Regions from separate parts of the Virgibacillus natechei genome, predicted to be linked through region 1. Evidence: riboswitches for the same ligand, from Rfam matches in the RefSeq annotation. Region 1 holds a riboswitch; the other holds the start of a gene.
What was found. Region 1 has a riboswitch for S-adenosylmethionine ahead of OLD84_RS06535 (5-methyltetrahydropteroyltriglutamate--homocysteine S-methyltransferase). Riboswitches for the same ligand answer to the same signal wherever they lie in the genome.

Region 1 (4,956 bases):
AAAATATGATGTTCAATTCTTTAAAAATATTGATCCTACTACAGATCCTGAATTCTTGAAACAATTAGATCAGGCAGAAGGAATTATCGGTTTAGACTTAAATGTAAACAAAGATTTACTGGAAAAAGCACCCAACCTTAAAATTGTCAGCAACGTCTCTGTTGGGCACAATAACTTGGATATTGAGCAATTAAGCAAACGAAATATTATGGCAACCAACACACCAGGCATCCTAACAGATACAGTAGCTGATACCATCTTCGGACTTCTTATCGCTACAGCCAGACGAATCCCGGAGTTAGATCACTTTGTTAAAAATGGAGAATGGGTCCAATCAATCGAACCAGAGCACTTTGGTATAAACGTTCACCATAAAGTGTTGGGGATTATCGGAATGGGACGAATTGGTCAAGCAATCGCACAACGGGCTCATTTTGGTTTCGATATGGATATTGTTTACCATAGCCGTAGCAGAAAACCAGAGGTAGAAGAAACATATAACGCAACGTATTCTGACCTTGATGAGCTACTTAGTCAATCTGATTTTGTTTGCCTTATGACCCCATTAACTCCAGAAACAGAGAGACTTATTGGTAAAAGGGAATTCCAGTTAATGAAGGAATCCGCAATATTCATTAATGGATCCAGAGGAAAAACAATTGTCGAGCAGGACTTAATTGACGCTCTTACAAATGGCGAAATTACTGCAGCAGGATTAGACGTATTTGAGAATGAACCAACGGAAACGGACAATCCACTACTCAAAATGAAAAATACGGTCACCTTGCCACATATCGGATCTTCCACTCATGAGACAGAATTGAAGATGTCGGAACTTGCGGCAACTAATTTGGAAAAAGGAATACATGGAGAAAAACCACCAAATCTCATCAATCCAGATGTTTGGCCGGATAAGCATAAAGGCAGTTAATACTGTCTTTACGCTTACCTCTCAATCTTTTTCACTTTCCATCCTATGCCAAGCGAATATTTGGTTTAACGTAAAGTTCCTGTGGAAAGTTATTAAGTTTTTCAAATCCTGTTTCTGTCACCCTGAACGACTCACTAATTTCCATACCCGCATGCCCTATATCAATTGTTGGTATCATATGAAACGTCATATTAGGTTCCAATACGGTACGATCTCCCGGACGTAAACTTGCGGTGTGCTCTCCCCAGTCAGGCGGATAATTAAGCCCTACAGAATATCCAATTCGAGACTCTTTTTTAATACCATTTCTTTCAATTGAATTTCGCCATGCCAATTCTACCTCTTCACATGTTATACCTGGTTTAACGACATCCAAAGCACTATTAACCCCTTCCACAACAACATCACCCAAATGCCTCATTTCTTCACTCGGGGAACCAACTACTGCTGTTCGAGCCAGTGGAGAATGGTAACGCTGATAGCATCCAGACAACTCAATAATCACAGGGTCCCCTGCCTTAAATACGTCGTCTGTCCACGTTAAATGGCAGGCAGATGTCTTTTCCCCGGTTGGTATTAATGGAACAATAGATGGATAATCCCCACCGAATTCCTCCGTTCCACTGATTTGCGCATGGGAAATTTCGGCAACGACATCACTTTCCCTAACACCTTCATTAAGCGCTTCATACGCAACTCCCATCGCCTTTTCAGAAATTTGAGCAGCTTTTTTTATATAGGCTATTTCCTGATCTGATTTTATAATTCGAATCCAATTAACCAGATTGGTTCCATCCTTAAATTTGGAATCGAGCAAATTATTAGCTAATTTAAGATAAGATTTGGCTGTAAAATAATAGGCGTCAAGCTCCATTGCAATAACCTGTTTATCCCGCTTTCTTTCTTTTAAAAAGTCAGAAACAAAGTCCATTGGATGTCTAATCGTTGATTGTACATAATGATCTGCATATGGAAGAATATGATCTTCATCCAACCAACTGGTATGCCTCGCTGCATTCGCATCTAAGCCTCGACCAATCCAGTACGGCTGTTCCTCATCTATCATAACGATTAGCAGCTGATGTACATAAAAGGACCAAGCATCATAACCACTTAAATAATTCATGTTTGCTGGATCTGTCACTAGCAAAACATCAATTCCATCAGCTGCCATCCGTTGTTTTGTTTTCATTAACCTCTTTTGATATTCCAAAACCGAAAATTGTAACACACCCATCCCTTCCCTTCATACATAATTGATTCCTTCAAACAGAGTGTCGCGGTATTCACTCATTGAACGATTTTGCAATGTTCCTTTTTGTGCTATTTTTCCATTTCTTATAGTTTGTTTTCACTATATAAACGGAATATAAACCAAATCCTTACTTATTATGGCAGTTTAATTCATTATATGAACAAACTGCCTTGGGGGTGGCTTGTTTCTCATGGGAATTTGCACCCATTTATGGAGGAACTGCATAAAATTGTCTTCATTTATTTTAGGTCTATTGCATAGTCTGGAAAGAATACGTTTTAGGTCTGCCGATTGTCGACATTTTGTATATGTATATCATAATTCACCTTTTTACAATTTGTCAATATACTTATCTAATAATTTAAAATAATTTAATAAAACGGCATATGGCAATCTACTGTTGCATTGTAAATTTTCCGATTTTTATCTTGACATTTTTTCAAGTTACCTGTAATCTAGTAAATAATAACTTAATTAAATATGTGATTTTCTTATCCAGAGAGGTGGAGGGACTGGCCCTTTGATACCTCGGCAACAGACTCATTTGAGTACTGTGCCAATTCCAGAAGCGTAATGCTTGAAGATAAGAAGAGTGACCAATTATGACGTCAACCCTCTTCTTGATATCAAGAAGAGGGTTTTTTCGTTATTAGAAAACTTGGCTTTTCGCTTAGTTGCACTGATGCAGTAGGAAAGTTACTTTCCTATCTGCTAAAAAAATGAAGAAAGAAGGGATATACCATGTCAAACAAAGCACCTTTTAAAGCAGATCACGTCGGAAGCTTATTGCGTCCGGACAATTTACACGAAGCAAGGAAAGATTTTAAAGAAAATAAAATCACTGCCGAACAGCTACGCGAAGTCGAGACGAGTGAAATTAAACGAATTGTAGATAAGCAAATTGAAGTTGGCTTGGAAGCCGTAACGGATGGCGAATTTAGACGTACCTGGTGGCACCTCGACTTCTTGGAGCACCTAAACGGAATTGAAGGCTATGTACCTGAAAAAGGATATGCATTTGATGGGGTTGAAACAGAAAAGTACGATGTCCGTAATACAGATAAAATTTCATTTAATCCTGATCACCCATTTGTAAAAGACTTTATCGAATTCAACGAAATTGTCGGCGGACGTGCTGTTGCGAAACAAACAATTCCAAGTCCGAATCAGTTATTTAATAAAGGCATACGTAATGAAACGGTTTATCCTGACATAGAGGAATACGCAAACGATATTATAAAAGCGTATCAAGATGCATTAAAATCTTTTTACGATAATGGTGTACGTTATATACAGTTGGATGACGTCTATATTGCAGGATTATCTTCACCGGATATCCCGTTTAATGATGGGGCAACTTCCAGAGATGACTTAATTAATCTTGCATTACGTGTCATTAATGGAGTTTTGGAAGGAAAACCGGATGACTTAACGGTGACAACACATCTCTGTCGTGGAAACTATCAATCTACCTGGGCTTTTGAAGGGAGCTATGCACATATTGCCCCAACATTATTGGCAAAAGAAAAAGTAGATGGATTTTTCCTGGAATACGATGATGATCGCTCCGGAGATTTTAAACCATTGGATCACATACCAAATGGCGGAGCTCAGGTCGTGCTTGGTGTAGTGACATCGAAAAATGGCGAACTCGAAGATAAAGAAGCAATTAAAGCACGTATTAGAGAAGCCTCTGAGTATGTGCCATTAGAGCAGTTAGCCCTAAGCCCCCAATGCGGATTCGCTTCTACGCATCACGGGAATAAATTAACCGAAGAACAGCAATGGGATAAATTGAAATTTATCGTGGATACCGCAAAGGAAGTTTGGGGATAAAACGAAAGGCGAACAGTGCCAGGCACTGTTCGCCTTTTTCGTTGCAGGAAACCATAGAATTTAAAAGCAGTGGATAATTTATTTACCGAAATAGCCAAGCGGCAGTGGAAGTTCAACTAAAACCGCCACTTTGCGTGGCAACGTTGAACCACACGCGATGCGCGGGCGCAGTTTGTATGTTGCTAAACGGGCGCTTGCGCTTTTGTTCAATCAACAGACAGTACGTTTTAAAACTTATATCCTTGGGAAAAGAATACTAGTTTATAATTTCCTACAGGAGGTGTTTTTAAAATGGCCATAGAAATCATTGGATCCTATCCTTCTAAAGATGAAGCAGTGAATGTGGTAGATCGTTTAGAACTTAAAGGATATAATGCTAAAAACATTATCATTTTTGCAAATAATGATCATTCGAAGGATTTGGAAAAGCGCACGGATGTAAAGGTTAAAACTGATCCATCTGAAAATGAAGATGAATCCTTTATAGATAAGGTAAAAAAAATATTTACGGAGCATACAGATACAGATTCCCATATTGAATTACACGAGAAATTAATAAATTCTGGCGTATCAGAACATCAAGCAAAAAAGTATACAGATGAGGTCCAAGCTGGAAATATTTTGGTTCTAGCAGATGATAATTTAAAAATGGGAAATGATGCAACGAGTAACACCATAAAAATGGAAGAAGCAGTCATACGTCGCGATTAATCGTATGATTTTCCAAAAGGCGAACAGTGCCAGGCACTGTTCGCCTTTTTTTGTTTGACAATACCTCTTAATTGAGTTTATTTATGTAAAAAATGTACATAATAACTCGATCCGACATATAAAGACAGCTACGGGAACCCACTGCTCCGACTTACTTATGATTTTACCGAACATGACCGTAAGCTACATGAATTTATCACGGCAAGATGTGCTGAAATCTTAG
Region 2 (4,956 bases), 1.4 Mb from region 1:
AGTCAACTAATCGTAATGAACCATGTATATTTTTATATAAAACACAAATCATAAGAGTTCTATATCACAAATAAAATTGGTTAAAATGGGAAGGAAGTTTTCCGTTTGAATGAAATGATTGAAACACAACAAACATACGGTCAACTACACATACAGCATTTCTTTGAGACGATTATTTTTACTTATCAATGGTGGCTTTTACTAGTTGTCAGCATTGGTTTATGGGTGATATGGGCACTTTTAGTGGATAAAAGAAGGTTGAACGCCATCTTGCTTGTCGGTTTATTGGTCAGCTTAATGGCGCTAGCATTTGATGAAATTGGGATTTTATTAGCTTTATGGGCTTATGACTACTACCTCGTTCCCTTCACAAGTAAGTTATACCCCGTTGATCTCGCCATCGTCCCCGTATTTTTCATGTTATTATACCAATACGTAAGGGCGTGGAAACCCTATTTACTTGTGCTCACATTGTTAACTTTGTTTGCAGTTATCGTAGCTGAACCACTCTTTGTCGCATTAGATATTTACATTTTACTTGTATGGGAACATTGGTATTCTGCCCCTATTTACATACTGATGGGTATTTTTGTTAAATGGCTGGTTGATAAAGTTGTGGGGGAAAAGCGTTAATTTTAAAAGGGGAGTGTCTCACTAAGCTGAGACACTCCCCTTTTTATCATGCTAATCCCATTGATACGGGGTTTGCTGATATACGTAGTAGTTAAGCCAATTCGAAAAAAGCAGATGTGTATGGGATCGCCACGTGTTTGGTGGTCGTTCATTTACATCATCATTAGGAAAATAATTTTCCGGCATGCTGGTATCCAGCCCTTTATGAAGATCACGTGCATATTCCTCAGCAAGTGTTGTTGCGTCATACTCCAAGTGACCCGTAATCATGATGTGTTTTGCATCATTGGACATAATGATAAATGCTCCCACCTCCTCCGAAGAAGAAAGTAAGAACAAGCGAGGATCATTTGCAATTTCCTCCATTGAAACCGTTGTATATCTTGAATGTGGGGCATGGAATACTTCATCAAATCCACGGACAAGTTTAATTTTTGGATCGGCTACACGATGTTTGTAAATGCCAAATGTTTTTTCTGGAAGCTCATATTTACCAATCCCATAATGATAATATAAGGAGGCCTGAGCACCCCAGCAAATGTTTAAAACAGAGGTCACATTCTGTTTCGTCCACGCCATAATTTCCGTTAACTCTTCCCAATAATCCACATCTTCAAATGGTAAGTGCTCAATAGGTGCCCCTGTAATAATCATTCCATCATAACGGTGATTTTTAACATCTTCAAACGTTGTGTAAAATGTATTCAAATGAGATCTACTTACGTTTTTAGATTCATGTGTCGTCATCCGAAGGAACGTGATATTCACCTGTAATGGTGTGTTCCCTAATAATCGCAGAAGCTGTAATTCGGTCGTTTCCTTATCTGGCATTAAATTTAAAATAAGTATATTAAGTGGACGAATGTCTTGGTTCTTAGCCCGATTTTCATCCATCACAAAGATTTTCTCCTGTTTTAACACTTCCGTTGCAGGCAACTCTCTCGATATATTGATTGGCACTAAGATTTCTCCCTCCTGCATTCCTATTCTTCCTAAAGAAACCTGCAATCATTAACTGCGATTTCTCTGAAATTTGGTGCCCGCTTATTGCCACACTTCTTCAGAAATTTCCACAATATGGCGGATTTTATCCCATTGCTGATCTTCCGTTAAATCATTACCCTCTTCAGTTGAAGCAAATCCACATTGCGGACTAAGACATAGATTATCATAGGATAGATATCCAGCCGCTTCGGCAATTCGCTCTTTTACCAGGTCTTTATTTTCCAGCTCAGCAAATTTGGATGTAACTAAACCTAGTACAACATGCAGATCGTCCCTGTTTACAAATTTCAGCGGTTCAAATCCGCCTGAACGCCCGTCGTCAAATTCCAGAAAAAGCCCGTCAACATGCAGTCCACCGAATATCGTTTCGGATGCCTTATCATACGAACCTGAACTAAAATAATGGGAACGATAATTGCCCCGGCAGATATGCATGGTAACCAGAAGGTCATCCGGACGATCGGCTATCGATTCATTGATAGCACGTTTGCATAATTTTTGCAGTTCGGCAGGCTCATACCCTTTCGCGCGAATCGATTGTTCCCCCTCTTCCGATAAAAAGGAAGCCCATGATGTATCATCAAGCTGTATATAACGGCATCCTGCATCATAAAAAGCCTGAATCGCTTTTTTATAAGCAGTCGTTAAATCTCCCAACAGTTCCTCGATATCACCATAAACCTCATTATCAATTCCCGCCCGAACCAGGAGCATATTAGGACTTGGAATGGACTGCTTGGCAACATGATCATCGCCTACCTCCCCTTGCAAAAATCGGAAATGATCCAGAAATGGATGATCTTCATTAAAATCAACCTTGCCTGTTACACGAATCGCACGGGCTTTTGTTTCAATGCCATCAAACTTCAATCCAGTGTCTGATTCGAATCCTTCCACACCTACCAGACTTTCCAAAAAGTCAAAATGCCACCAGGAACGGCGGAACTCCCCATCCGTAATTGACTTAAGTCCAGTCTTCTTCTGTTTTTCAACAAGTTTGGTTATTTCTTCATCTTCAATGGTACGCAGCTGCTGGGCAGAAATTTCTCCATTTGTCTTTTGAGCTCTCGCTTGTTTAAGACGTTCCGGTCTTAGAAAGCTACCCACATGATCTGCTTTAAATGGTGCCTTGCGATCTAATTTTGTTGTTGTCATTGTATCCGCTCCTTTTAATCAAAAAAGCCCCTTCGATTAAGAAGAGGCATTATCATGCGATCATCTTCTTATCTCCCAAGTTTCATCAACTTGCTAGAAGTAGCACCTTGTTATCATAACAGGTTGCTGAAGCGTCATCGGGCTTAGTCCCTCTGCCTCTCTTAATAAGAATGTTACTGAATTGTTTGAAATTACTATACCAATGATAGTAGCATTTTTATAGATAAATAGCAAGGGAAGCATAACGTAAGCATCAATGCCATTGCACCAGGTGCGATTATGACCGCGATGGTGGAAGGATCCTTGAAACAAATGGGCGGAGATAATTGGGAAGAAGCTGGCAGAGAATTTGTCAGTGTTAACCCGATGAAACGATTTGGTCAACCAGAAGAAGTTGGACGTTTGGTTGCCTTCTTATTATCACAGGAATCGCGATTCATCAATGCAACCGTCATTCCCATTGATGGCGGACAATCCTCACAATATTAATGACGAAGGGTGGCACGCCTATGTGTCACCCTTTTGATTTTGCAAATGAAATAAGATCCGCAAAGTCCATATCTGCATCAACTGAGCTTTCTTCACGATCGCCTACAAGAACGGTACGTACCCCTGCTCTCTTGCCTGCTTCTATATCGGGTTCACGATCCCCTACCATATAACTTTTCTCTAAATCAATTGCATGTTTTTCCGCCAGATCCAAAATCATTTGTGGCTTTGGTTTACGACATGCACAATTTGCACGCGGCTTGTGGGGACAATAACGGATGTCATCAATCGTTGCACCATATGTGGCTAGATCATCTTTCATTTTTTTATGTACCTTTTTCAAAGCCGACTCTTCCATGAATCCGAGTCCAATTCCACCTTGATTGGTTACAACAAAAACCTTAAACCCCAAATCATTGAACCGCCTTATAGCTTGACCGACACCATCCAGTAAATGGAAGTCCTTGGGCTTGTTCACGAACTTCACCCGATTGGTGAGTACTTCATTGATTACACCATCGCGGTCTAGGAACATCGCTCGATTCATATCATCACCTTCAAATAAGCATACTCATTTCTTGGTCTATTAAAACTCCAATTCCTTTGGAGCTTCACCTTGTTTATTCATCACCCGGATGGCGGTTGGATTAATCTCCAATAAGACAAGTTCTGGATCCTCCGGGCCATCAAAATAAAGTTTCATCTTGTCATTCCACAGCTCCTTTTTCAGTTCTTCCGAATTATTTAAGGAAACCTTCCCTTCATATTCCACATATTCATCGCCAAATCCCTCACCCTCGTATCCGAGCAGAATATGAGTGAAAGGATTCGCTTCCGTTTCCTCTGCCTTATCCGTTTCCTTGCTCGTTAACGTATAGAGTTTCAACCCTTCACTGAAAAATGTCATGTACCTTGAATGGGGTTTATTATTCTTCACTGTTGCCATTGGCCCAACATAGTTGCTTTTTAGAATTTCTTCAACGGTTGCTTTGATCTCCTGTTGACTCATTTATATGCACTCCTTTTTTATTGCTGGTGAAAATAGTATTCCTTCCATCTTGAAAAATAAACATCTCTCTGACTTCAAGGATGAAGCACGAGGACGATTCTCGGTTCCTAAGTTTATCTTATAAAATAAATGGGAAGAAAATAAATTATGAACGTTAAATCAGAGAAATAGGAGGTATATTTTGGGACTACAAAATGGAAAAAATGATTCGTTCTTAGATACAGGCAGGCCTGTAGTGGAAGGGAAGAATGGAGCCGTCACTTCTCCTCATTATTTAGCTACGCAAACGGGGAAGAGGATTCTTGATCAAGGTGGCCATGCGGTAGAAGCAGCTATCGCAGTTAATTCTGTGCTTTGTGTGGTTATTCCGCATATGGCAGGGTTAGGAGGAGATTTATTTGCGTTAGTCTGGGATCAGCATGAAAAAGAAGTCAAATCTTTAAATGGAAGCGGGAAGTCTGGAAGTCAAGTAAACCGAGAAGTCTATAAACAAAAGGGGCTTAACGAGATCCCAGAGCGTGGGCCATTAGCGGTGAATACTGTCCCAGGAACTGTAGACGGATGGTGGAGCCTTCACCAGCATTACGGTAAGTTAGAGTGGTCATTGCTATTTGAAGATGCTATTCACTATGCCAAAGAAGGTTTTCCAATTACAGAAAAGACAA

Region 2: another riboswitch for S-adenosylmethionine. It lies ahead of OLD84_RS18440 (5-methyltetrahydropteroyltriglutamate--homocysteine S-methyltransferase); the one in region 1 lies ahead of OLD84_RS06535 (5-methyltetrahydropteroyltriglutamate--homocysteine S-methyltransferase).

What each region holds. Positions count from the first base shown of each region.
Region 1 is NZ_CP110224.1:1,218,739-1,223,694, reverse strand. Features, by position in the region: gene OLD84_RS06545 (2-hydroxyacid dehydrogenase) at 1-931, shown strand, start outside; gene OLD84_RS06540 (M24 family metallopeptidase) at 975-2,123, opposite strand; SAM riboswitch class I at 2,675-2,776, shown strand; gene OLD84_RS06535 (5-methyltetrahydropteroyltriglutamate--homocysteine S-methyltransferase) at 2,928-4,022, shown strand; gene OLD84_RS06530 (YflT domain-containing protein) at 4,314-4,733, shown strand; partial or broken gene OLD84_RS06525 (GMC oxidoreductase) at 4,839-4,956, shown strand, end outside.
Region 2 is NZ_CP110224.1:3,689,565-3,694,520, forward strand. Features, by position in the region: gene OLD84_RS18430 (CBO0543 family protein) at 115-633, shown strand; gene metA (homoserine O-acetyltransferase MetA) at 685-1,593, opposite strand; gene OLD84_RS18440 (5-methyltetrahydropteroyltriglutamate--homocysteine S-methyltransferase) at 1,678-2,793, opposite strand; SAM riboswitch class I at 2,859-2,964, opposite strand; partial or broken gene OLD84_RS18445 (SDR family oxidoreductase) at 3,028-3,282, shown strand; gene OLD84_RS18450 (D-glycero-alpha-D-manno-heptose-1,7-bisphosphate 7-phosphatase) at 3,308-3,829, opposite strand; gene OLD84_RS18455 (pyridoxamine 5'-phosphate oxidase family protein) at 3,869-4,291, opposite strand; gene ggt (gamma-glutamyltransferase) at 4,473-4,956, shown strand, end outside.